DNA from 4 places in the Bacillus sp. KNSH39 genome. Region 4 is predicted to be linked to each of the others. Evidence: riboswitches for the same ligand, from Rfam matches in the RefSeq annotation. Region 4 holds a riboswitch; each other region holds the start of a gene.
The links. Region 4 has a riboswitch for S-adenosylmethionine ahead of ACUL40_RS17260 (methionine ABC transporter ATP-binding protein). Riboswitches for the same ligand answer to the same signal wherever they lie in the genome.
Positions count from the first base shown of each region.

Region 1: another riboswitch for S-adenosylmethionine. It lies ahead of ACUL40_RS19250 (bifunctional O-acetylhomoserine aminocarboxypropyltransferase/cysteine synthase); the one in region 4 lies ahead of ACUL40_RS17260 (methionine ABC transporter ATP-binding protein).
Region 2: another riboswitch for S-adenosylmethionine. It lies ahead of ACUL40_RS21785 (cyclase family protein); the one in region 4 lies ahead of ACUL40_RS17260 (methionine ABC transporter ATP-binding protein).
Region 3: another riboswitch for S-adenosylmethionine. It lies ahead of metI (cystathionine gamma-synthase/O-acetylhomoserine thiolyase); the one in region 4 lies ahead of ACUL40_RS17260 (methionine ABC transporter ATP-binding protein).

Region 1 covers NZ_JBQXYO010000001.1:3,764,950-3,770,753, forward strand. The annotation lists gene ACUL40_RS19240 (homoserine dehydrogenase) at 1-1,156, opposite strand, end outside; gene metA (homoserine O-acetyltransferase MetA) at 1,298-2,203, opposite strand; gene ACUL40_RS19250 (bifunctional O-acetylhomoserine aminocarboxypropyltransferase/cysteine synthase) at 2,187-3,485, opposite strand; SAM riboswitch class I at 3,578-3,682, opposite strand; gene ACUL40_RS19255 (chloride channel protein) at 4,004-5,233, shown strand; gene ACUL40_RS19260 (YjjG family noncanonical pyrimidine nucleotidase) at 5,279-5,804, opposite strand, start outside.
Region 2 covers NZ_JBQXYO010000001.1:4,250,863-4,256,666, reverse strand. The annotation lists gene ACUL40_RS21800 (MFS transporter) at 1-43, shown strand, start outside; gene ACUL40_RS21795 (nucleotidyltransferase domain-containing protein) at 57-839, opposite strand; gene ACUL40_RS21790 (PRK06851 family protein) at 951-2,060, opposite strand; SAM riboswitch class I at 2,210-2,322, shown strand; gene ACUL40_RS21785 (cyclase family protein) at 2,408-3,040, shown strand; gene ACUL40_RS21780 (hypothetical protein) at 3,069-3,449, opposite strand; gene ACUL40_RS21775 (ATP-binding protein) at 3,679-4,905, opposite strand; gene ACUL40_RS21770 (hypothetical protein) at 5,043-5,804, opposite strand, start outside.
Region 3 covers NZ_JBQXYO010000001.1:2,668,563-2,674,366, reverse strand. The annotation lists gene ACUL40_RS13630 (cysteine hydrolase family protein) at 221-733, opposite strand; gene metC (cystathionine beta-lyase) at 900-2,063, opposite strand; gene metI (cystathionine gamma-synthase/O-acetylhomoserine thiolyase) at 2,060-3,172, opposite strand; SAM riboswitch class I at 3,267-3,377, opposite strand; SAM riboswitch class I at 3,581-3,690, shown strand; gene ACUL40_RS13615 (bifunctional homocysteine S-methyltransferase/methylenetetrahydrofolate reductase) at 3,761-5,593, shown strand; gene metH (methionine synthase) at 5,593-5,804, shown strand, end outside.
Region 4 covers NZ_JBQXYO010000001.1:3,354,804-3,360,607, forward strand. The annotation lists gene ACUL40_RS17255 (methionine ABC transporter permease) at 1-210, opposite strand, end outside; gene ACUL40_RS17260 (methionine ABC transporter ATP-binding protein) at 203-1,228, opposite strand; SAM riboswitch class I at 1,407-1,514, opposite strand; gene ACUL40_RS17265 (hypothetical protein) at 1,640-1,984, opposite strand; gene ACUL40_RS17270 (thioredoxin family protein) at 2,137-2,445, opposite strand; gene ACUL40_RS17275 (toprim domain-containing protein) at 2,449-2,793, opposite strand; gene gcvH (glycine cleavage system protein GcvH) at 3,050-3,433, opposite strand; gene ACUL40_RS17285 (arsenate reductase family protein) at 3,475-3,840, opposite strand; gene ACUL40_RS17290 (hypothetical protein) at 4,251-4,778, opposite strand; gene ACUL40_RS17295 (phosphatase PAP2 family protein) at 4,922-5,569, shown strand; gene ACUL40_RS17300 (PTS transporter subunit IIC) at 5,633-5,804, opposite strand, start outside.

The DNA of each region.
Region 1 (5,804 bases), 410 kb from region 4:
CTTCAAGCGGCATTTGAATAATTTTCTCAAAGCTAACTCCGCGCTCAGAGAACAATGAAGTAATTTTTGCAAATACACCAATTTCGTCTTTTACATGCAGTCTTAAAAACTTTTTCACGACAATTTCGTCTGGCTCTTTTAATACTTTTTGATATTGTGGGACTACAGCACTATTTCCTGTTACCCCTAATCTAATATTTTGCATTACAGCAACTAAATCCGAAACAACAGCTGTCGCTGTCGGTAAACTTCCTGCGCCTGGTCCATAAAACATCGTTTCTCCAACTGCTTCACCGTACACATACACAGCGTTATATTCATTTTGTACTGCCGCAAGAGGATGTGTATTTGGAAGTAAAGTTGGTTCAACTGTAACCTCCAATTTTTCACCATCTCGTTTTGCAAGACCGATTAATTTAATTGTATAACCTAAGCTCTTACTGTATTCAATATCTTCCTCTGTGATAGAGGTAATCCCTTTTACTTTCACATCTCCAAGCTCTACATTTGTAGAGAAACCGAGGGTAGCTAAAATCGTCATTTTTCTTGCTGCATCTAAACCTTCTACATCTGATGTTGGATCTGCTTCTGCAAATCCAAGTTGTTGGGCTTCTTTTAACACGTCGTTATATGCTCTCCCTTCGTCTGACATTTTCGTCAAAATAAAATTTGTTGTTCCATTTACAATTCCCATTACTTTCGTAATAAGATCTGAAGAAAGTCCTTCTACGATACTGCGTAAAATTGGAATTCCCCCTGCCACACTCGCCTCATAGAATAAATCAGCCTTATTATCTTTTGCTGTCGCTAATAATTCAGCTCCATGTAATGCCATTAAGTCTTTATTTGCAGTTACAACATGCTTTCCGCTTTTTAAAGCTTGTAAAATATATGATTTTGCATCATCAATGCCACCCATCACTTCAATGACAACATCAATATTTGGATTATCTAAAATTTCATTTGCATCTTGTGTTAATAGAGTAGAAGGTACCTCTACCTCTCTCTCTTTCTCAATGTTTTGCACTAATACTTTCGTTACCTTCACTGGACAACCTACTTGGTGTATGAGTCGTTCTTGATGATCCGTAATAATACGAACCACACCACTGCCAACTGTCCCAAGACCTAATAACCCAACTTGAATTTCTTTCATAGTACTGTCCACCCCTCAAAAATTGTGTTTAGATGAAATTATATGAGTAAAAAATCTGAAAAACAATGTATTTTGAACATTCGGAAAAATAAAGGTTAATCTTTACAAGGAAAACGTTGCCACGTGTTACACAATCTTTCTTTACAATATATAAGGGGTTTCTTGATACACGTAATAATTCAACCAATTAGAAAACAATAAATTACCATGACTCCTCCACCTAACAAGCGGCTTTTCATCTGGATTATTATGTTTAAAATAGTTTTTTGGCACATCAATATTTAATCCCTTGTCACGATCTCGTTCGTATTCTTGTTTTAACGTCTCACAACTATATTCGCTATGTCCAAGAGCAAACACTTGCCTTCCTTCTGGCCCAATAACAAGGTGAACACCTGCTTCTTCAGAGTTTGCTAACAATGTTAATTCTTTCACTCCTCTAATATCATTCTCTCGTACTTCTGTATGACGAGAATGCGGAGCAAAAAACAATTCATCAAATCCTTGTAATAATTTCACATGTTGCTCGCAAACTTCATGTTCAAATACACCAAACATTTTTTCCTTAAGGGGATACTTTGGAACACCATAATGATAGTACAAGCCAGCCTGTGCCCCCCAGCAAATATGGAGCGTAGATGTTACATTCGTTTTTGAATACTCCATAATATGTTTAAGCTCTTCCCAATAATCTACCTCTTCAAAAGCAAGGGTCTCCACTGGCGCTCCTGTAATAATGAGCCCATCAAACTTTTCATTTTCAATATCACGAAACGTTTTATAAAAGCTTGTTAAATGTTCTTGCGTTACATTACGCGATAGATGTGATTCCATATGAAGCAAATGAACATCTAATTGTAACGGTGTGTTTCCAATTAAGCGAAGTAATTGCGCCTCTGTGTCTTGCTTCGTCGGCATTAAATTTAATATAGCAATTTTTAAAGCACGTATATCTTGTGTTTCTGCCCGCTCCTTCGTCATTACAAAAATATTTTCTTTTTGCAACACTTTGCGAGCCGGTAAATCTTTATCAATTATGATCGGCATGTGTTTTGCCTCCAACTAGAGCTGCTTCCAAATCTGCAATAATATCAGAAACATCTTCTATACCAACCGATAAACGAATTAAATCAGATGTAACACCCGCTAAACGCTGATCTTCAGCATTTAATTGTCTATGCGTCGTACTAGCAGGATGTATAACGCAAGTTCGTGCATCAGCTACGTGCGTTACAAGAGTTGCTAGTTTTACATTTGCGATAAATTCTTTTGCTGCTTCTAATCCGCCTTTAATACCGAAAGTTAAAACACCACTAGCACCTTTTTTCAAGTACTGTTGTGCTAATGAGTAATTTTCATTACTATCTAAGCCTGGATAATTCACCCATTCAATACGTTCATGATTAGCAAGCCACTTAGCAACTGCAAGAGCATTTTCACTATGACGTTCCATTCGTAAATGCAATGTTTCTAAGCCAATATTGCTAATATATGCATTGAATGGGCTCATACAATTTCCATAATCTCTTAATAGCTGAACACGTGCTTTCACAATATACGCTGCTGCACCAAAGTTTTGAACGTAACTTACACCGTGATAACTTGGATCTGGTTCAACAAGCTCAGGATACTTTCCATTTGTCCAATCAAAGTTTCCACCGTCAATTACAATACCGCCTAAAGAGCTCGCATGCCCATCGATATACTTCGTCGTAGAATGAACAATAATATTTGCCCCATGTTCAAATGCCTGGCATAAATAAGGAGTTGCTAATGTATTATCAACGATAAAAGGTACCTCTAATTCTTTAGCGGCAGCTGAAAATTCTTTAAAATTTAAAACATTCATCGCTGGATTTCCTAACGATTCTGCATAGATAAGTTTCGTCTTGTCATTAGCAAGCGCCGTGATTTCATCTGCCGTTAAATTTGGATTAAAGAACGTAACATCAATGCCAAGCTTACGTAAACTCACCCCAAATAAATTAAACGTTCCCCCGTAAACAGTTGAAGAGCAAAGTAAATGGTCTCCACTACTACAAATATTTAAAACTGCGAGCATAATAGCTGCTTGCCCAGAAGCCGTTGCAACAGCTCCTACACCGCCTTCTAAATCTGATAATTTCTGCTCAAATGCTGCTAGAGTAGGGTTTCCAATACGTGTATAAATATATCCTTCTGCCTCTAAGTTAAATAGAGCTGCTAAATCATCCGAAGTATCGTATTTATACGTTGTGCTTTGATAAAGTGGTAAAACACGTGGTTCACCATTCTTTGGCGTATAGCCACCTTGCACACAAATTGTTCCTTTTCCCCATGATTCTCCCATCTCTCATTCTCCTTTCTTTTATACAAAATAAAAAACTGCCCCTTTCCTGAAAACAAGAAAGGAGCAGTTTGAAAACACGCTCTAAAGGCTCTTTCTTATCTCTCAGGATTACTACCTGCAGGATTTGGCACAATTCCGTTATACGGCTGTTGCCAAGGTTTCATCGGGCCTGTCCCTCCACCTTTTCTTGATAAGACTATGCAATTACCGTTGATTTTATAGCAATAATTTCCTAATGTCAAACAGTTTTTCTGAATGTTCTAAAATAAATGTTAACAGTTTCATATAAAGCAACAAAAGAAATATATTCTAATCTATTTCAAAAAAGACCTTTAAAAACCTCAAATCAGTCTATAAAATTAAATAAGTAATTTAACCTATAAATTCAAATTCCCCAAAAGTTAGCCTATATGTTGAATAGGCCATCTTCTCAAAAAGATACTATATATATTCAATCCATTTTTCACTAGTATATTTCACTTTTTTCCCTACTAAGATTTACATAACGGAGGTATAACATGACAAATAAAAAAGATATGCATTACATACTTGCTCTATATGGCATTCTTCTAGGATCTATAGTAGGAGCTACAGTCTGGTTATTTTTAGTCACAATAAATATTGGAATCCACTTTATTTGGGGATACTTGCCTGAAGTTCTCTCTTTTCCCTCTTATTACACCCTTTGCGTAACAATAATTGGCGGGGTCCTTGTTGGTCTATCACAAAAACATTTCGGTACATACCCACGCCTTATGCCTGAAGTAATGGCTGAATATAAAAAAACTGGTCGAATCGAATATCGCTTTGTCCATCGGGCTACTTTAACAGCGATTATTGTTTTAATTTTCGGTGCTAGTCTTGGTCCAGAAGCCGCACTAGTTGGAATTATAGGCGGACTGTGCACATGGGTAGGGGATCGCTTTAAATTTGCCTTAAAGAGTATGAATGAGCTAACCGAGATCGGAATTGGCGCTACTTTAAGTGTCATTTTTAACGCACCATTATTCGGTTATTTAGCACCAAATGAAAATGAGGGGGAAGAAATTGCTGCTTTTTCTAAAGGAAAAAAGGCGATTGTATACTTAGCTACTACTTTCGCAGGTTTTTCTGTTTATTTACTACTGAGTAAACTTGATAATCGTGGATCCTTTATTGTTGATTTCGGGGAAGGTACACTTTCTTTCAATGAATGGATTGCATTTCTTCCACTTGCTAGTATCGGTGCTATAGTTGGTTTCTTTTATTTCAAGTTAGAATTCACATTAGAAAAGTTAATTCACCCTTTTAGAGAATACAAGCTGACACTCGGAATTATCGGTGGTATTTTATTAGGAATTGCGGGAACCTTTCTTCCGTACACATTATTTTCAGGGGAACATCAATTAAAAGAATTAGTTGTTGAATGGAGCCATTTATCTTTTTGGATACTACTTCTTTCAGGGATTTTAAAGTTGTGCATTACTGCCGTTTGTTTGAACACAGGGTGGCGAGGTGGACATATCTTCCCAATTATATTTTCTGGGTCAAGTATCGGATACGCTGTAGCATCTATTCTTCCTATAGATCCAGTAGCATCTGTTGCCATCGTAACAACAGCAATTTCAAGCTATGCGTTACGAAAGCCAATAGCTATAACATTACTATTACTTATGTTTTTCCCGCTTAATTTACTATTGCCCATGCTTGGTGCAGCTGCTATCGGGAATGCCTTTCCACTCCCAAAACATAACGAAAATAAAAATTAATAAAAATAGGCAGTGGGGACGAAAGCTCCACTGCCTATTTTTTTATTACACATGCTGCTTCAATAATGCTTCTAACTCCTCAAAATTATGCACTTCATATGTCGGTATAATCCCACTATCATTTAATTTCCTTTCTGGATTAAACCAACAAGTATCAATTCCCGCTACATATCCACCTTTAATATCAGCGCTTAATGAATCACCAATAATCAGCCCTTCTTCAGGTGCAAAGTTAGGAATCCGTTCAAAAACATAATCAAAATACTCTTTCATCGGTTTTTGAAAACCCGTATCTTCCGAAACAAAGACATCTTTAAATAATGAATGTAACCCTGCATTGCGCAAACGTTTATCTTGCGTCTTAGAAACACCATTTGTCACTATATACAATTCATACTCCCCTTGAATTTGATTTATAAATTCAAATGCACCTTGCATGAGTTGATTTCCTTCTTCTAAGTAGTTACGATAATTATTTTCGAATAATATTCCATTTACTTCTTCTCCATACTCTTTAAACAACAGAGAGAATCGTGTATTTACAACTTCATTGCGTGATAGTTCACCTTTT
Region 2 (5,804 bases), 900 kb from region 4:
TCTTATCGCAGCTATATCTGTTTTCTTCATTCCTACAAAATAAAAAGAGCACAAACTTACTTGTGCTCTTTTTCATATGCTTCAAACAACATATCTCGAAACAATGTATTTAAACTCTCAATATCGATTCCTGATCCCTTTTCAATTCCTTTTACATATTGCTGATAGTAATGAATTTGTTCTTCTAAAAATTGATTTAACACCTTAATTTTCAATCCAACATCTAATTCAGTACCTGCTTTTTTCTTTATTAACAACTTTTCAATTTCATCTAATACGCTACGTTCTAATGATAATTCTGTAATTAATCGATCAAATTCTACAGGAGGTAAAGTCGTTTTCTCTTCTAGCCACTTACAAGCTAAAATGGGACGTAATACATAAAAGTACTTTTTCAGCTTTACATTCTCACCTTGCAAAAATTCACGATAATTTTTCGAAGCCATATGTAAATAATGATATATCGTTGCTTTTGGATCAAAATTCTTCTCACTCATCTGTTGAAGTAGTTCTGGAAAATTAGAGTTTTTCGAATAAAAAATTGGTGATCGAATCCACTCAAGTAAAGCAGGATTCGACTTCGCGAATAGTTGCAACGCCTTTTTAATATCCCAACCACTTATATCTAAATCATCACTAATTGGATACTCAATTACATCTCGTTTGTCATGAATTGATAAATACCATTCTACCGGATGTATATAAACAAACCTAACATCATAATCGCTATCTTTCGATGGAAACCCCCAAGCACGACTCCCTGATTCCACCGCAAATAAAATTTTTACATCATTCTCTTTTTCAATTCTTTCTAACTCCAACTCGATTTTCTCTCTCATTTCATAACATCTCCATTTTTTGATTATTTCCTTGGAAATTCGACAATACACTATTAATTTTACTACATACTAAAAAAACTGTCAGAAATTACTGACAGCCTAATGAAACGTCTATTGTTGCTGTTCAATTACAGTAGCAGCAATTCGTTCAAACTCTTTTTGAATCTCCTCTTTATATGCATCTACTATTGAAAAATCCATAGCAGCAATATAAATTCGTTCTAATTTATCACGAACCGATTTTGCTTTCGCTAAGAAAGACATCGCCTCATTCATTTTTGCTTTATATTGAATGGAGACATCACGAATTTCCTTCGCATATTTCTCATCCGTCCCTGGCGTAACAATAAGGGCATACATATCAATAATTTCATCACCCTCGCGACTTGGAAAATATTCATGTGGTGCGGTGCTATCAAAAATTGCAAATCCTAATTCTCTTACGATAACCATATCAAGACTATTCGGGTCAAATCCGCAATGATATACTTCAACTTCAAACCCTTTTTCTTCAGCTGCCTTAGCTAACTTTTTGAGCATCGTTGATTTTCCAGAGCCTGGGCGCCCTTTTATAAAATAACGATGTGGTAACCCTTCTGTTAAATTAGGAACAAAATCAACTGCTCCTTTCGGTGTAGCAGCTCCTAAAAAACGATGTTTTACAAGCGATTGTCTCCCGCTTTTATCTGCAAATAATTTCTGGATTAGCTGATTGGTTAGTTCATTTGCTTTATTAAAATCTATATTATCAATATATATCTTCTCCCACTCATCATGTATAACCAATGCCTCTTTAAAACGTGCGTAAGCAGACTGAAAAGCTTTGCTTGCTTCTGAAACAAATCTTTCAATTTCTAACTTCTGCTTTCTTAGTTTATCTGAGTCCCAAGCAATTCCTAAATTTATATACTCTTCAACAACTCCTGGCATTTTTGGCTCAATAACATGCGGCGATGTCCCATCAACAATTCCTACTTTTAATTTTGGGATAATTACACCATCAACCGATTTATTATCAGAAGAACAATGTAAAAATTCAATATCATATCCTTTTTCAATCCATTCACGACCTATTGCCTTTATTAAAGAAGATTTTCCCGTTCCTGGGCCACCCTTTAAGATAAATAATCTGTCTAATCCTTTTAAATTCTCTTCGTATAAATTGTGAAATCCCCTAGCTGTATTACCACCAGCATAATAATTTAATACATTTCCTGTCACTGCACTCACTCCTTCGCAGCATTCTATTTACATAAGCTACAATATGCGAGCAGCTTTATTTGGGTGAATACCTATTTTGTATTGCACGCAAAAAGGAAATGAATTACAATTTAACTATCGGAAAATTCCGATTTTAAAAACTGAATACTTCTTTATCAAGAGAGGCAGAGGGACCGGCCCTTTGAAGCCCAGCAACCTCAGTTTATACAAACTGAATAGGTGCTAATTCCTGCAAAATGCAATGCATTTTGGAAGATAAAACTCAACTAGCATGTAAAGCTCATCTTTCTTGATACTGAAGGATGAGCTTTTTATTATTTGAAAAACATATATTGGAGGTATGTAAAATGAAAGTAATTGATTTATCACAAACATTTGAAAATAATATGTCTCAATTTCCTGGAACACCTAAAATACAACTAGAAGCTGTTACAAGTGTTGAAGAATCAGGATATCAAGTTACAGATTTTCATTCTGTCGTTCATGTTGGCACGCATTGTGATGCTCCTGCGCATTTTATTTCAGGCGCAACGACCATCGATCAATTACCGCTGGATCAATTTGTAGGTGAAGCTGTTCTTATAGATGTAACACATATTCAAGAGCGAAAATTACCTAAGACAGTATTGCATAATACTGACATAAAAGAAGGTGATATTGTTATTTTTCATTCTAATCTATCCACAAAATGGAATACAGAAGCTTATGAGAAGGAAGCATTTTATCTTTCTGAAGAATTAGCTAAAGAACTAGTGCGATTAAAAGTAAAATCTATCGGTTTAGATTTCATTTCTCCTGATGAAGTCACAACAGAAACATCACCGATTCATCACATATTACTAGGGAATGATATTTACTTAATTGAAAACTTAACAAATCTAGATGCTATCGAAGCAAAACGTTTCTTTTTCTCAGCAGCACCTTTAAAAATTAAAAATAGTGACGGTGCTTTCGCAAGAGCATTTGCTGTTATTTTTTAAACATAGCCTATAAAAAAAGCAAAGGCCACTACTGGTCTTTGCTTCTATATTTTCTATTTAAATTAAGAAAGAATTGTTCCACACGAGGACGCACCCAAGCTAAACAATCTATCTCTTTCTTCTTTGTGCAAGCTATCTCTTCTCCATCTACCATTTCAACAAGTTCTAGTTCTAACAGTTGCCTCGTGAATGCTAACATATTCACTTCTTCGGATGGATACTCTTCTTTTAATTTCTCCTCAATTTCCCCCAATAAAAAACCGTCACGCATCATTGCCAATGCATCAATCCAAAGTGGCGGCATTTCATATTTTTCTCCTGTAATTGTATCTTTTACAATATAATTCTTTTGCTCTTTTCGAAATTGAATCGTGTGTAAACATACAGTCGAATTTAATGTTAATTCCATCATACCACCTCTTTCATAATATCTGCATAGAAAAAAGGATGCGTGTGCACCCCTTCTTATCTTTTCATAACACTACTGAACCGCTACATGAGCAATCAATCTCATGTCGATATTTTCCTCCATTATAAACGAAGTATTTTATAAAAAAAACCCTTCTTGAAACATTTTATAAAATGTTTATATTTACACAACAAGAACACTTTTCTGAAAAATCTTTTCTCCCAATACATTAAAAGGTCGGCAAAAAAATTTCTACTTTCGTTCCTACTCCTACACTACTTTGGATCGTGATACTCCCTTGATGTTCCTTAATAATTTTATATGTAATCATTAATCCAAGTCCTGTACCAGTCTCCTTTGTTGTGTAAAACGCCTTGCCAATTTTTTCTAACTTCTCATTCTCTATACCAAATCCTTGGTCTTCAACAGAAATACACAAATGTCCTTGCGTTTTTTGATATGCACGGATATGAATTTCTCCACCCTCTGGCATTGATTCTATTCCATTTTTAATGATATTTAATAACACTTGTTTTAATTGCTTATCATCACCGTTTATAACCGGTAAATTCCCATCTACTTGTAAATGACATTTAACTCTATATTGCGTTGCATAACTTTCCATTAGATGCACAACATATAGAAGGATGTCTCGTATATTACACCTTTCATAATTTGTTGGCTTTGGTTTTCCTAACAACATCAATTCACTAACAAATCCATTGACTCTTTCAATTTCTTGTAGCATAATGTCGTAGCTCATCGTATCAGTTGGATTTCTTTCTTTTTGCATTTGCGTAAACCCTTTTAACGCTGTTAACGGATTTCGAATTTCATGAGCAATTGTTGTAGACATAGTCCCAATCACAGCTAAATTTTCCGTCTCTTTCATATTGTTCATCATTTCAACCACTGTTCTTACATAAGATTGAAATCGTTTTAATAAAGAATGTGAAATAATGAAATAAAATACACATAAAACAAGTGGAATTATCACTTTTAAATCTTGTAATAGCAATGTGAAAAATACGTACTTTCCAATTACACTAAAGGACACTAAATAAAAGTATTTTCTATTCACGAAAACCGGGGCAAATAAAATTAATAACATTTCTACCATACTGCCATGTTCAAAAGGTCTATCCGTTCGTAAATAAATCATTAAATTATTCACAAGATTGATAAACATGTACCCAAATAAAAATAAATATTTTACAGAATATACATACCCTCTTTTTTGAAGATATATAGAAATAGGAAATAATGCTATTACAAATATAGGCACACCTATCCCAAGACTACCTTCTGGCCAACCTACCGCTGTTCCACTAATATTCATAGCAGGATATACAAAATAATATATAGCGTCATATAAAAAGAATATAATATAAAATAATAATATAAATACCTTTAAGGCTCTTCTTTCTTCATAAATCAAGCTCTTGTATTTATTCATATAAAAACTCCCCTTGATCGATACAAAAAACTTTCATTGTTATCTCCTTAAAGTATAAGTATGAAATTGCTTTCAGGGCAATATTTAACCTTATAATACTGAAAGGAAGGAGATCTCTCCTTCCTTTTGGTAACAACTTACATCCATCTTACCCTGTCATGTAACAATCCATCCGTAAAATTATTATGCCCTATTACAAAATCCTTCATATATAAATTTAAATACTCACCGTACTTACTTTCTGTATTTAATAACAACTCCTCAACGTAATAAGCACCTTGTTCAAATTGATCTAAAAGTAAACTGGACAAGCCCGCATAAATCCCGCACCCTACCTGAAAATACGTTGCATTCGTTTTATATTTACGAAAAACTTGGCTACTATTCATCACATTATACATATATGTCTCACTATTTTCATAAACGAGTAACACACCGACCAAGTCCTCTCCAGCAACCTCTTCTTCCGCTGGATTAAACACTTTACGATTCCAGTTCCATAAATCTTCTACTTGATCTAAGTTCTGTCTAATTATATTTGTTGTATACTCATTAATTCGGTAAAGAAAACCAACTTCCATATTAAAGTTTTTCCCTAAAATTAATACTTCCTCATGTGGCATTAAACAACCATAGAATTCTTTTTCTCCTAACTTCACTTTATACTCTGAAGCATATACATCTTCATAAAAGTAAAGAGGACGATGATGGCTCATATACATCGGATAACTCCAGATTGCTTCATCTAAAAATCGCTCTACTGCCCATGAAGCATAAAGTGTATGTGGCTTTATAAGTGCTGTATCATTCAAAAATGACGTGTCATGTTCTACAATATAACATGCTCTTGGCCTTTCATTTGGTCGTTCCTTCATAAGTTCAACAACCATCCATTGAAC
Region 3 (5,804 bases), 690 kb from region 4:
GATATATTTGTAACACAATTTTATCATGATTTTCTTATTCTTTCAAATGAATATACGAAATTTTTAAAATAATATGACAAAGGAATTATAATGATATATATAGAATATAAAACAGGTTAAAAGAAAAGAAGCTGAATGTCATTCGCTTCTTTATGGTGATAATGAAATATTTGATTACGGCTGATAAATCTTAGGATGATCAAGTCATTAGTCATTTATTCTAAAATTCATCTTTTAGCAACGTTAAAAATCTGTGATTCCATATGTTCTCATAAAAATCAATTGTCTCTTTTGCGGACATAAAAGGATTATTCAACGTAGAGGTTGTTTTCTGTCCCATAAAGTTTTCGTATCCTAGTCCGTGGGCAAACTTAATCGTTGCATCCATACAGTACTCTGTTTGGGCGCCACAAAATTCAATGCGATTTACAGATAATTGATCTAAAATTTCTTTTAAGTTTGTTTTATAAAATGAATTTGCATGTGTTTTTCTTACAAAAAAATCTTGTTCTTGAACATCTAGATCGGTATGAATAGCCCAAAGTTCTTTCTCGGGTACTAAATCATCATCACAATGTTGAACAAAAAGGATTGGTTTATTTAATTTTCTATATGAAGAAATTCTTTTATTTACTTTTTTTAGTAAGTTCTGTAAATCAAATAAATGCTCCTCGCTATAACATACGCCATTTTGTAAATCGATAACGATTAAAATATCTGCACAAGTATCCATTATTTTCACCCCTTTTTATTTCTTAATATATCAATTAATCCATTATTTAGAAATAGATGATATACTTTTATTTTTATGGACTATAAGAAAAGAAGAAATTCAAATGAATATAGCTAAACCGCATAAAAAGAAGATATGAAAACCTAATCTCATATCTTCTTTTTCTCTATGCATTTACAGGTTCTTCTACATAAGAAAGGGCATTTTCAAAATCGGATATTAAATCGTTAACATTTTCAAGACCGACTGATAACCGAAGTAATGAATTAGAGATTCCTCTTTTATCACGAGCTTCTTGCGACAGTGCTGCATGTGACATTTTTGCTGGATAAGAAAGAATTGACTCTACAGCTCCTAAACTAACTGCAAAAACAGGCAATTTTACTTTTGATAAAAATTTGCGGAGTGCATCTTCTGACTGCAAAGTAAACGATAAGACCGCTCCAGCTGATGTTGCTTGAGATTGTTGAATATCAAATCCGAGATGAGTTTGTAATCCCGGATAATAGACATTTTTTACTTTAGAGTGCTCTTGTAAATAATGTGCGATTTTATTGGCATTTTTAGCTGAATGTTCGAGGCGTACATGCAATGTTTTTAGACCGCGAAGTACGAGAGAACAATCTTGAGGTCCTAAAATAGCACCGAATGCATTTTGTAAAAATCCAAGCTTTTGAGCGAGTTCTGAATCTTTTACTACTGCTAATCCGGCAGTAACATCACTATGACCAGCAATAAATTTTGTAGCACTATGAAGAACGACATCAGCTCCAAGTTCAAGTGGTTTTTGGAATAGTGGTGTCAAAAATGTATTATCAACAAAAGTAAGAGCCCCAATAGATTTTGCGAGTTTAGAAACCTCGCGAATATCTGTCACTTTTAAAAGTGGGTTAGAAGGTGTTTCTACATAAAAGAGCTTTGTATTTGGTTTAATGTTTTGTTTTATTTCTTCTAAATTGGTCATATCAACAAATGTATGTGAAACACCGTAACGGGAGAGTACCTCAGTTATCACTCGGTAAGTGCCTCCGTACACATCTTCTGAAATGAGTACGTGATCACCTTGTGAAAGAAGGAGGAATGCAGTGGAAATCGCTGCAATGCCTGATGCAAAGGCGAATCCTTTTGTTCCGCCTTCTAATAAAGCAATGATATCTTCAAGAGCTTCACGAGTTGGATTTCCTGACCTGCTATAGTCATATTTTCCGAACGTATCTACATCAAACTGGTGAAAAGTTGATGTGTTATAAATAGGAACGTTCACAGCGCCTGTTTGCGAGTCGTGTTTATATTGGTTGTGTAGTAAGAGTGTATCTATAGAATAGCTCATATTCTTACACCTTCTTTTACGAGTTTAATTGCTTGCTTTAAGTCTTGAATTAAATCGTTACTATTTTCAATGCCAACTGAGAATCGAAGAAGACGATTGCATACGCCGTTTGCTGTTCTAATTTCTTCAGGAATATCAGCATGTGTTTGCGTTGCTGGATAAGTCATTAAACTTTCTACACCACCAAGACTTTCGGCAAATGTAATTAAGGATAAAGATTGTAAGAATGGATTAATCCAAGCTTCATCTTTAAGGCGGAATGAGATCATGCCGCCTCTTCCTGGATAAAATACATCTGTCACCCCGTCTTCATCATTTAAATACGCAACAACTGCTTTCGCATTTTCTTCATGTTGCCTCATGCGAAGCGCTAACGTTTTCATACCGCGAATTAATAACCATGAGTCAAATGGGCTTAAAACTGCACCTGATGCATTATGATAATGAGCGATTTCCTCGCAAAGTTCCTTTCCTTTTGCAACGACAAGCCCGCTTAGTACATCGTTATGTCCCCCTAAATATTTCGTTGCGCTATGAAGTACAATGTCAGCACCTTCTGTTAATGGTTGCTGTATATAAGGTGTGTAGAAAGTGTTGTCTACAATAAGGAGTAGTCCGTTCCTTTTCGCTACAGTTGCGACAGCAGCAATATCAGTAACTTGCATTAATGGATTAGTTGGAGTTTCTATGAAAATAGCCTTCGTTTCAGTTGTGATAGCTTGCTCAATTTGTTTAATAGACTGTGTATTTACGTATCTACATCGAACATTCCACTTTTTTTCATGCTCAGAAAATAATCGATACGTTCCCCCGTATAAATCTTCAGATACAATAAGTTCGTCTCCAGAGCGGAATAGAGAAAGGACGAGGAGAACAGCCGCCATCCCTGAACTACAGGCATAACCTTGTTCGCCATATTCTAAGTCTGCGATCGCCTGTTCTAAAAGACCTCGAGTTGGATTGCCAGTTCGTGAATAGTCAAAGCCAGTAGATTTACCAATTCCTTCGTGACGATAAGCGGTTGAGAAATAAACTGGTGGATTAACCGTTCCGGTTGTAGTTTCACTGCGATTTCCGATTTGTGCTAGTTTTGTTTCGATTGTTGACATATGAAAATTCCTCCTTTTTAAATTGAAACATTAAGTGAATATAAAATAAAAAAAGCCTTCTAAGAAGAAGGCTTTCGGTTTGAATAGAGTCTTCTTCTCATCTGTCAAATCTTTCACAATTTGCTGGAATTAGCACCTTATTAACAAAATGTTAATGGTTGCTGAGGCGTCACAGGGCCAGTCCCTCTACCTCTCTAGATAAGAATGTTCGTATGAAATTTTTATTATGTTTTTAACTTTACAATAAAATATAACTGAATTGCAACTTTATTTTAAATAATTTTTATTTTTCCGCAAGTGTCATTGACTTTTACTTTTGTGCATGCTAAATTTATTAAAAAATTAACAAACATTGTTAAAAGGGGAACGCATTTCCTTTTAGCTACATAAATAAAATAATAAAGACAACTCTTATTGAGAGCGGTGGAGGGAAAGGCCCTGTGAAACCCGGCAACCTTCAAACGAAATGTTTGAAACGGTGCTAATACCTGCAAAACGAATGTTTTGCATAATAAGAGGAGGAACGATTATGTCCCCCTCTTCAAAGTGAAGAGGGGGTTTTTATATTGATAGAAATGAGGGAGAGTCGTGAAATTACTAGATTTATTATCAAAAGGAATTGTAATAGGTGATGGTGCGGTTGGGACGTTATTGCATTCACATGGTTTGCAAAGTAGCTTTGAAGAATTGAATGTATCTGATCCAGACTTAATTATATCGATTCATAAACAATATGTAGCTGCTGGAGCAGATGTAATTCAAACGAATACGTATGGAGCAAATGAGGCGAAATTACGTATGTATGGTTTAGAAAATCAAGTTACAGAAATTAATAGAGCGGCAGTAAAACTGGCGAAAGCATCTGTGACAGATAAAAATGCAATTTTAGGAACAATTGGTGGTATGAAACATATCGGAGCTGTTACAACGACTGATATGGAAAGAGAGTTTATGTTACTTGAACAGGCAGGGGCTTTACTAGAAGAACAGGTTGATGGATTACTATTAGAAACTTTTTACGATGAATTTGAATTACTTCATGCCGTTAAAGTATTGCGTAAGCAAACGAATATTCCAATTGTTGCGCAATTAGCGTTACATGAAGCAGGTACGACTCAAAATGGAAATGATGTCAATGAAATATTAAAGCAACTTATAGATTACGGTGCAAATGTTGTTGGATTGAATTGTCAACTAGGGCCGCTTCATATGACGGAAGCTTTCAAAATGATATCGATTCCTCAAAATGGCTATTTATCAGCATACCCAAATGCAGGCCTCCCGAATTATGTGGATGGACGTTACGTATATGAGGGAAGCCCAGCTTATTTTGAAGCGATGACACCGAGATTTATTGAGCAAGGTATTCGGTTATTGGGTGGTTGTTGTGGTACGACTCCAGAACATATTCAAAGTATGAAGCGCGCTGTTGCGAATATTACCCCTGTAATAGAAAAAGACACGATTCAAAGGCCGAAAGTCGTTCATACGCATGAGAAATGTTCGAAGGCTCACGTCACTCTAGCAGAGAAAGCGAAAAAACAAACGACAGTTGTAGTGGAATTAGATCCACCGAAAACGTTAGATACACAGCGTTTTTTTGAAGGAGCAAGAGCGTTAAAAAGAGCGGGAGCAGATGCTATTACTCTAGCAGATAATTCATTAGCATCGCCTCGTGTTTCTAATATGGCGATGGGTGCGTTATTAACGAAGCATGATATCCCAGTATTGACGCATTTAACGTGTAGAGATCATAACGTCATTGGACTACAATCTCATTTGTTAGGTTTATCGGCGTTAGGGATGGAAGAAGTGTTAGCTTTAACTGGTGATCCAGCGCGCGTTGGTGATTTTCCCGGTGCCACTTCTGTATATGATTTATCCTCTATTGAGCTTATTAAAATGATTAAAGAAATGAACGATGGACGTTCAATTTTAGGGAAATCAATTGGACCGGCGACAAGGTTTTCTGTAGGCGGCGCATTTAATCCTCACGTGAGGCACTTAAAAGCAGCGGTTAAGCGAATGGAACGAAAAATAGATGCTGGAGCGGAGTATTTTTTAACTCAGCCAATTTACGATATCAAGTTAATTGAAGAAGTGTATGAAGCGACAAAGCATTTGGAACAACCTATTTTTATTGGAATTATGCCGTTAGTAAGTAAGCGGAATGCAGATTTTCTTCATTTTGAGGTGCCGGGTATTACTCTTCCTGAAGAAATAAGAGAGAGAATGGATGGACATGAAACGAAAGAGGCAGCAATTGAGGAAGGGATCCGCATTTCACAAGAATTGGTCGACGCAGCGATGAAATATTTTAATGGTATTTATCTTATTACACCATTTTTAAAGTATGAAATTACAGAACATCTTGTTAAATATGTAAGAGAAAAGCAAGAAGTGAAAGAAGGTATTAATTGATGAAGTGTATAGAAGAAAAATTAAAAAATAGCATTTTAATATTAGATGGTGCAATGGGGACAATGATTCAGCAAGAGGATTTAACTGCTGAAGATTTCGGAGGAGAAGAGTACGAGGGCTGTAATGAATATTTAGTGGAAACAAGACCAGACGTTATTTTAAAGATTCATAAAGCTTATATTGAAGCTGGAGCGGATATTATTGAAACAAA
Region 4 (5,804 bases):
TATAGAACGGAATATATTTACGAATGCTCCAATCACCGTATTAATTGATTTGTTTTCCCATAAATTATCTTTTGCTGTCATGAAGAGTAACAATCCTAAAATGAGTCCTAAAACAAATGTCGCAAGAGCTGCGATTGCCGTCATATATAACGTTTCACCAGTTGCTTCTAACATTTGATTCCAATCAACATTTGCAAGTAACTTATCCATGTGCAATCACCTCCAGCTCTACTTGATCTTGATGAATTCCTTCTATTGCTTGCTGGATCGCTGTTTCCTCACCATTTAAATGAACGACTAAACTACCGTAAGAACCGTTATTCGTTTGTGCGATATTTCCTTGCAAAATGCTAACTTCTATATCACTGCGTTGCATCAATCGTTGAAGCACTGGTCTTTCTACAGCCTCACCGATAAACTGCAAACGAATTACTTTTCCATCTGGATATTTTTCAATTAAACTTTCAATCGTTTCATTTGTATCTTCAGAATCCGTTAACTGCTGTACAAATCGTTTCGTAATATCTTGCTTCGGATTACGGAATACATCAAGTACTGGACCTGTTTCTACAATCTTTCCTTTCTCCATTACCGCAACACGATTACAAATCTTTCGAATTACGTGCATCTCATGTGTAATGAGTACAATTGTTAAACCAAGGCGCTTATTAATGTCTAATAGTAAATCCAAAATTTGATCTGTCGTTTCCGGATCAAGAGCTGACGTTGCTTCGTCACATAAAAGCACTTGTGGATTGTTAGCTAATGCTCTTGCAATCCCAACGCGTTGCTTTTGTCCCCCGCTCAGCTGAGATGGGTACGCGTCTCCTCTTCCTTCTAATCCAACAAGATGAATTAATTCATCAACACGTTTTCTTCTCTTCGCTTTATCAACACCTGCAATTTCAAGTGGAAACTCTATATTTTCACGTACTGTTCGTGACCAAAGTAAGTTGAAGTGCTGAAAAATCATTCCAATTTCTTGCCTTGCCTTACGAAGTTCGCTTCCTGTAATTGCTGAAATGACACGATTTGCAATTGTAATTTGGCCAGAAGTTGGTTTCTCCAACTGATTGAACAATCTAATTAAAGAACTTTTTCCAGCGCCACTATATCCGATAACACCAAATATTTCACCTTTATCTATTTTTAAATTGGCGTTATCTACAGCAGTGACATCACCGCTTTTCGCCTTATATATTTTCCTTACATTCTCTAATAGAATCATGATGTTCACCCCTTTTTTGTTTAGGTCGACTCCGCAATTTTTTATTTTTAATGCGTGTAGTCCACTGTTATCATTACTTTTATTATTTGAATGTCCTCCACATTCAAACAATAAAAAAACCTTTCTGCTTTAGAGAAGCAGAAAGGTTTTTATGCGTATATAACAACATTATCCCTCTCTCTCATCTCTCAAAGCATTTGCTTTGCAGGAATTGGCACCATTTCAACATAAGTTGACGGTTGCCGGGCTTCACAGGGCACAGTCCCTCCACCTCTCTTGATAAGAGAAATCAGATTCAATTTTCGTCTGATTTGAAATTTATGAAATTGTCTATATTTTATGACTTGAATTGTATCAATATACACTCACCATGTCAACAGAAATTTTCGCAAAAAATGAAACTTCAGAATTTTAAGCACCTACTGACATCGGTTTACATATATGAAACATCGATTCCACTAATAACATCGTTCGGTACGTTCCCGAATATTGTACACGTCCATCATTCATTAGCATTTGCAATCGTACATTTCCATTCACCAATTGTTCTATATCCTTTTCATCTAAGCAAATGATTTGTTCCGTTCCTCTTTCCTCATGTACCAACTCTATATAATCTCTTGAAATTTGTAACGAACAACTTTCATCTCCAAAGCGAAAATTAACAGTTTTTTCTTCTTGTCTTAAAAGCGGTTCTAAATGATATTGACCATTAGCGTAATTTACAAATGATTGAAGCAAAGAATATAATCTCACCCTAAATCACATCCTTCATATCACTTTCTATTACATATCATTCCCTCTCACTAAAGAGCAATCCTGTTATTTTCGCTCGACAAATACTGTATCCATCCTGCATCTCGACATATTTCCCAAGAAATATGTCGAGGCGGCAAAATTTTTGCCGCCTACTTTAATTCCGTATATAAATATTCAACCGAATGAAATGCGTATATCTTCTTCATCAGTGTCCCATTTTCAAAAACAAGTAAACAAGGTACACTTTCAATCCCATACTCTTTTGCTAAATGCGGAGCATAATTTAAATCTAACATCCCAATTTTCAAATCTTCAATTGTCATCTCAACCACTGTTAACATCTTTTTTGCTAATTGGCATGTTCCACACATTGGAGTATATACATATAATACTGTTTTTTCTTCGTTCTCTATTAGGGCTGTAGCTTCGGCTCCTGTCCAATCAATCACTTCTATCATTCCTTACCGTAAATATTCTGTATAAACGTCAATGTCGGCTCCCCATAATACATTTGCTAAGTGTGTAGATGGCGCAGTTGCCACTTCTCGGTACGAGCGATCAATATAGATATGCTCGGCTTGCGGGAATTCTTTTCGAAATTGTTTCCTTAACTTTTCTCCAGCATCATCAGCATCCACTAGCACATACACTTCCTTATCAAAAAATTGATCAACGAGCTCATCCATTTTCGACAAACCAATTGTACCATTTGTACAAACAATTTCCACCGGTTCACGAATAATAGATTCAATCTTTCTTCTATCTGATGTACCCTCTACAATAATGACTTTTTCTACATAAATCATATGTCATCACCCGATCACCATATACTATACAACCTTGAACTTAGTATATAGTATATTCGTTATTTTCATGTTGTTTCCTGTTTATTTTTGCAAAAGAAAAGCGCAAGCGGCTCGTTTAGATTGTGAAGACTTATGAAACCTTACCAAAAAACAGTTTTTCTCATAATAGCTTATTTATTTACATATAACTTGAATTTCATTATTTCACAAAAAATAAAAAAGGACAGCACAAAGGCTGTCCTTTAGTCGACTATAATTAGTCTTGGTTTGTCATTTCTGCATATTTTTCTGCAGTTAATAACTTCTCAACTTGGCTTGCATCAGAAAGTTCAACTTTAACCATCCATGCACCCTCGTATGGAGATTCGTTAACAAGTTCTGGTTGGTCACTTAATTCTTCGTTTACTGCTACAACTTTACCGCTTACAGGTGCGTATAACTCAGAAACTGTTTTAACAGATTCTACGCTTCCGAATGGCTCGTTAGCTTCGATTGTTGCACCTACTTCAGGAAGTTCAACGAATACGATATCGCCTAGCTCACCTTGTGCAAAGTGAGTGATACCGATAACAACTTCATTACCTTCAGTTTTTACCCATTCGTGTTCTTCAGAGTAACGTAAATTATTTGGAATGCTCATGACTGTACCTCCAGTGAATGTATTAATTATGTAAAAATACCTTATTGGTACTTTTTCCACACACTTTCAAACTGCTCTTCGTTAAAACCAAGTGTTACATTCGTTCCATCTGTTACAATTGGACGTTTAATCAACATGCCATCAGATGCTAAAAGCTCATACATTTCGTCTTCGCTTGCATCTTTCAACTTATCTTTTAGACCAAGTTCACGGTAACGCATTCCACTTGTATTAAAGAATTTTTTTAATGGTAATTCACTTTTTTCATGTAAATTACGTAAATCTTCTTTTGATGGTGGATTTTCAACAATATGAATCATCTCATATGCTACATCGTTTGCCTCAAACCATTTCTTTGCCTTTTGACATGTGCCACACTTTGGATATGAATAAAATGTTACTGTCATAAATTCACCTACTTTTTTACTAACCTTTACCTTTATCATATAGAAAACGTTTTATTATTTCAAACCATTATTCGCTAAACTTTTACTTATTTCGTGATAATTTTTAATAATCCTGCGGATTTTTCTTATTTTTCCGCCATTTGTTAAGAAAAAAATAAATATATAAATTTTTTAGATTCTGCACCAAACATATATCTTAAACAAGCGTTTGATTAATTCTCCATTTTCTTTCTTAACCTTTGAACTACAGGAGTTTCTTTCTACCGAACATACAGCTTAAACAAACGTTTGATTAATTCTCTATTTTTCTTTGTTAACCCTTGAGTTACATCGGTTTCTTCCTACCGAACATACAGCTTAAACAAACGTTTGATTAAAAAAATAAGAAGCCTCTTTTGCAGGCTCCTTCATTATCTATTTAAATAATCTGCAATTGTTTGAAATACGACGATATACATATTATGAATACTTTCTTCTGTATTTCCACCATTCGATAAACCAACTGCCCATTGTTGTCCTTCACCACTTCCGATATTCGCAAACCCTTGCGTATACATAGCATTTACATCATTTCGGGCACTGTTATACTCTATCCCTTTTGTAATAAAAATCGAATATGATTTATCTTGTAAACCGATAAAAAACACTGGTTTCTTTAGTGATGAAAATACATTTTTATATTGCTCTGTTGAGGCTTCTTGAAAGTGATCTTTCATTATTAGAAAACCATCTACTTCCTTAGATTTCTTTTCCAGTTCCTCTAACTTCATTTCCTCAAACTTTATATTCCTAAACGTATCTTTCGGTTTTTCTCCAACAACTCCAATTACGAGTGCTCTTCCGTTATATTCTAATTTCTCTCCTTCTTTATCCTTTGCACACCCAGCACCGACTAGGCATATCAATATAAAAAATAAGAAATACGATAAACGCTTCATTTAGCACCCTCCCCTTCTTTTTAGTCAAGTGACAAAAACGTAAGGTTAATTCAAGAAAATGTAAGTAAAATCGATAGCCCAATTCACGTTTCTATATTATAATCAATTGAATTTACTTACATTACTAAACATAGGAGATCAACATGAAGAAATTTAAACTTTCATCTTTTCTTCCGTTAAGTTATATACTTCTACTCGTACTCGTAAGTCCCCTTTACGACGTATTAAATAAATCGACTGTTCACGCAGTAGACGTTACAACTGTAGTAGATGATTGGATTCCATTTGTAAAAGCATTTATTATTCCTTATTTACTTTGGTTTCCATACTTATACGGCGCACTTATTTATTACTGTTTTGCTGACCGAAAGCAATATTATGTTACTTTAAGTAGTGTTATTTTTGGAAAGCTTGCTTGTTTTTCTATTTATTATTTTTGGCAAACAACTGTACCACGTCCGACTGTCGTTGGAACAGATGTATTTTCTGAACTAGTTCGCTATATTTATAGTATCGACCAGCCAGTAAACTGTTTCCCTAGCATTCACGTTCTTACTACATTTGTAATTATGTTAGCTGCCTTTAAGCGTAGAGAACAGCATGTTTTTGAATATTACATCCTTACTTTCTTCGGTACACTTATTATTTTATCAACGCTATTTACGAAGCAGCATGCCTTTGTAGATGCCGTTTCTGGAATGACGCTTGCAAGCATACTTTACTTCGGCGTTCAGCTCTTATTGGCCAAAGAACCAATAAGAGTTCCAGTAAAACAAAATCATAGAATGTAGCATGACAAAAAAGCAGACTGTGGCTTCAGTCTGCTTTTATCTATTATTAAGGAGATTTTCAATTTAAGATTGCGGTACAGTCATATCACCAGAATGAATACGACCTGCTTTTTTAAGAGCAATGTAAAGTATATAAGAAACAGCTACTGGAATGACGATATAAGTAATTACCATCGCCGGGAGAACTTCCCATCCTTGGCTGGAAATTAAATTAATTGGTGCTATAAGAGAACTT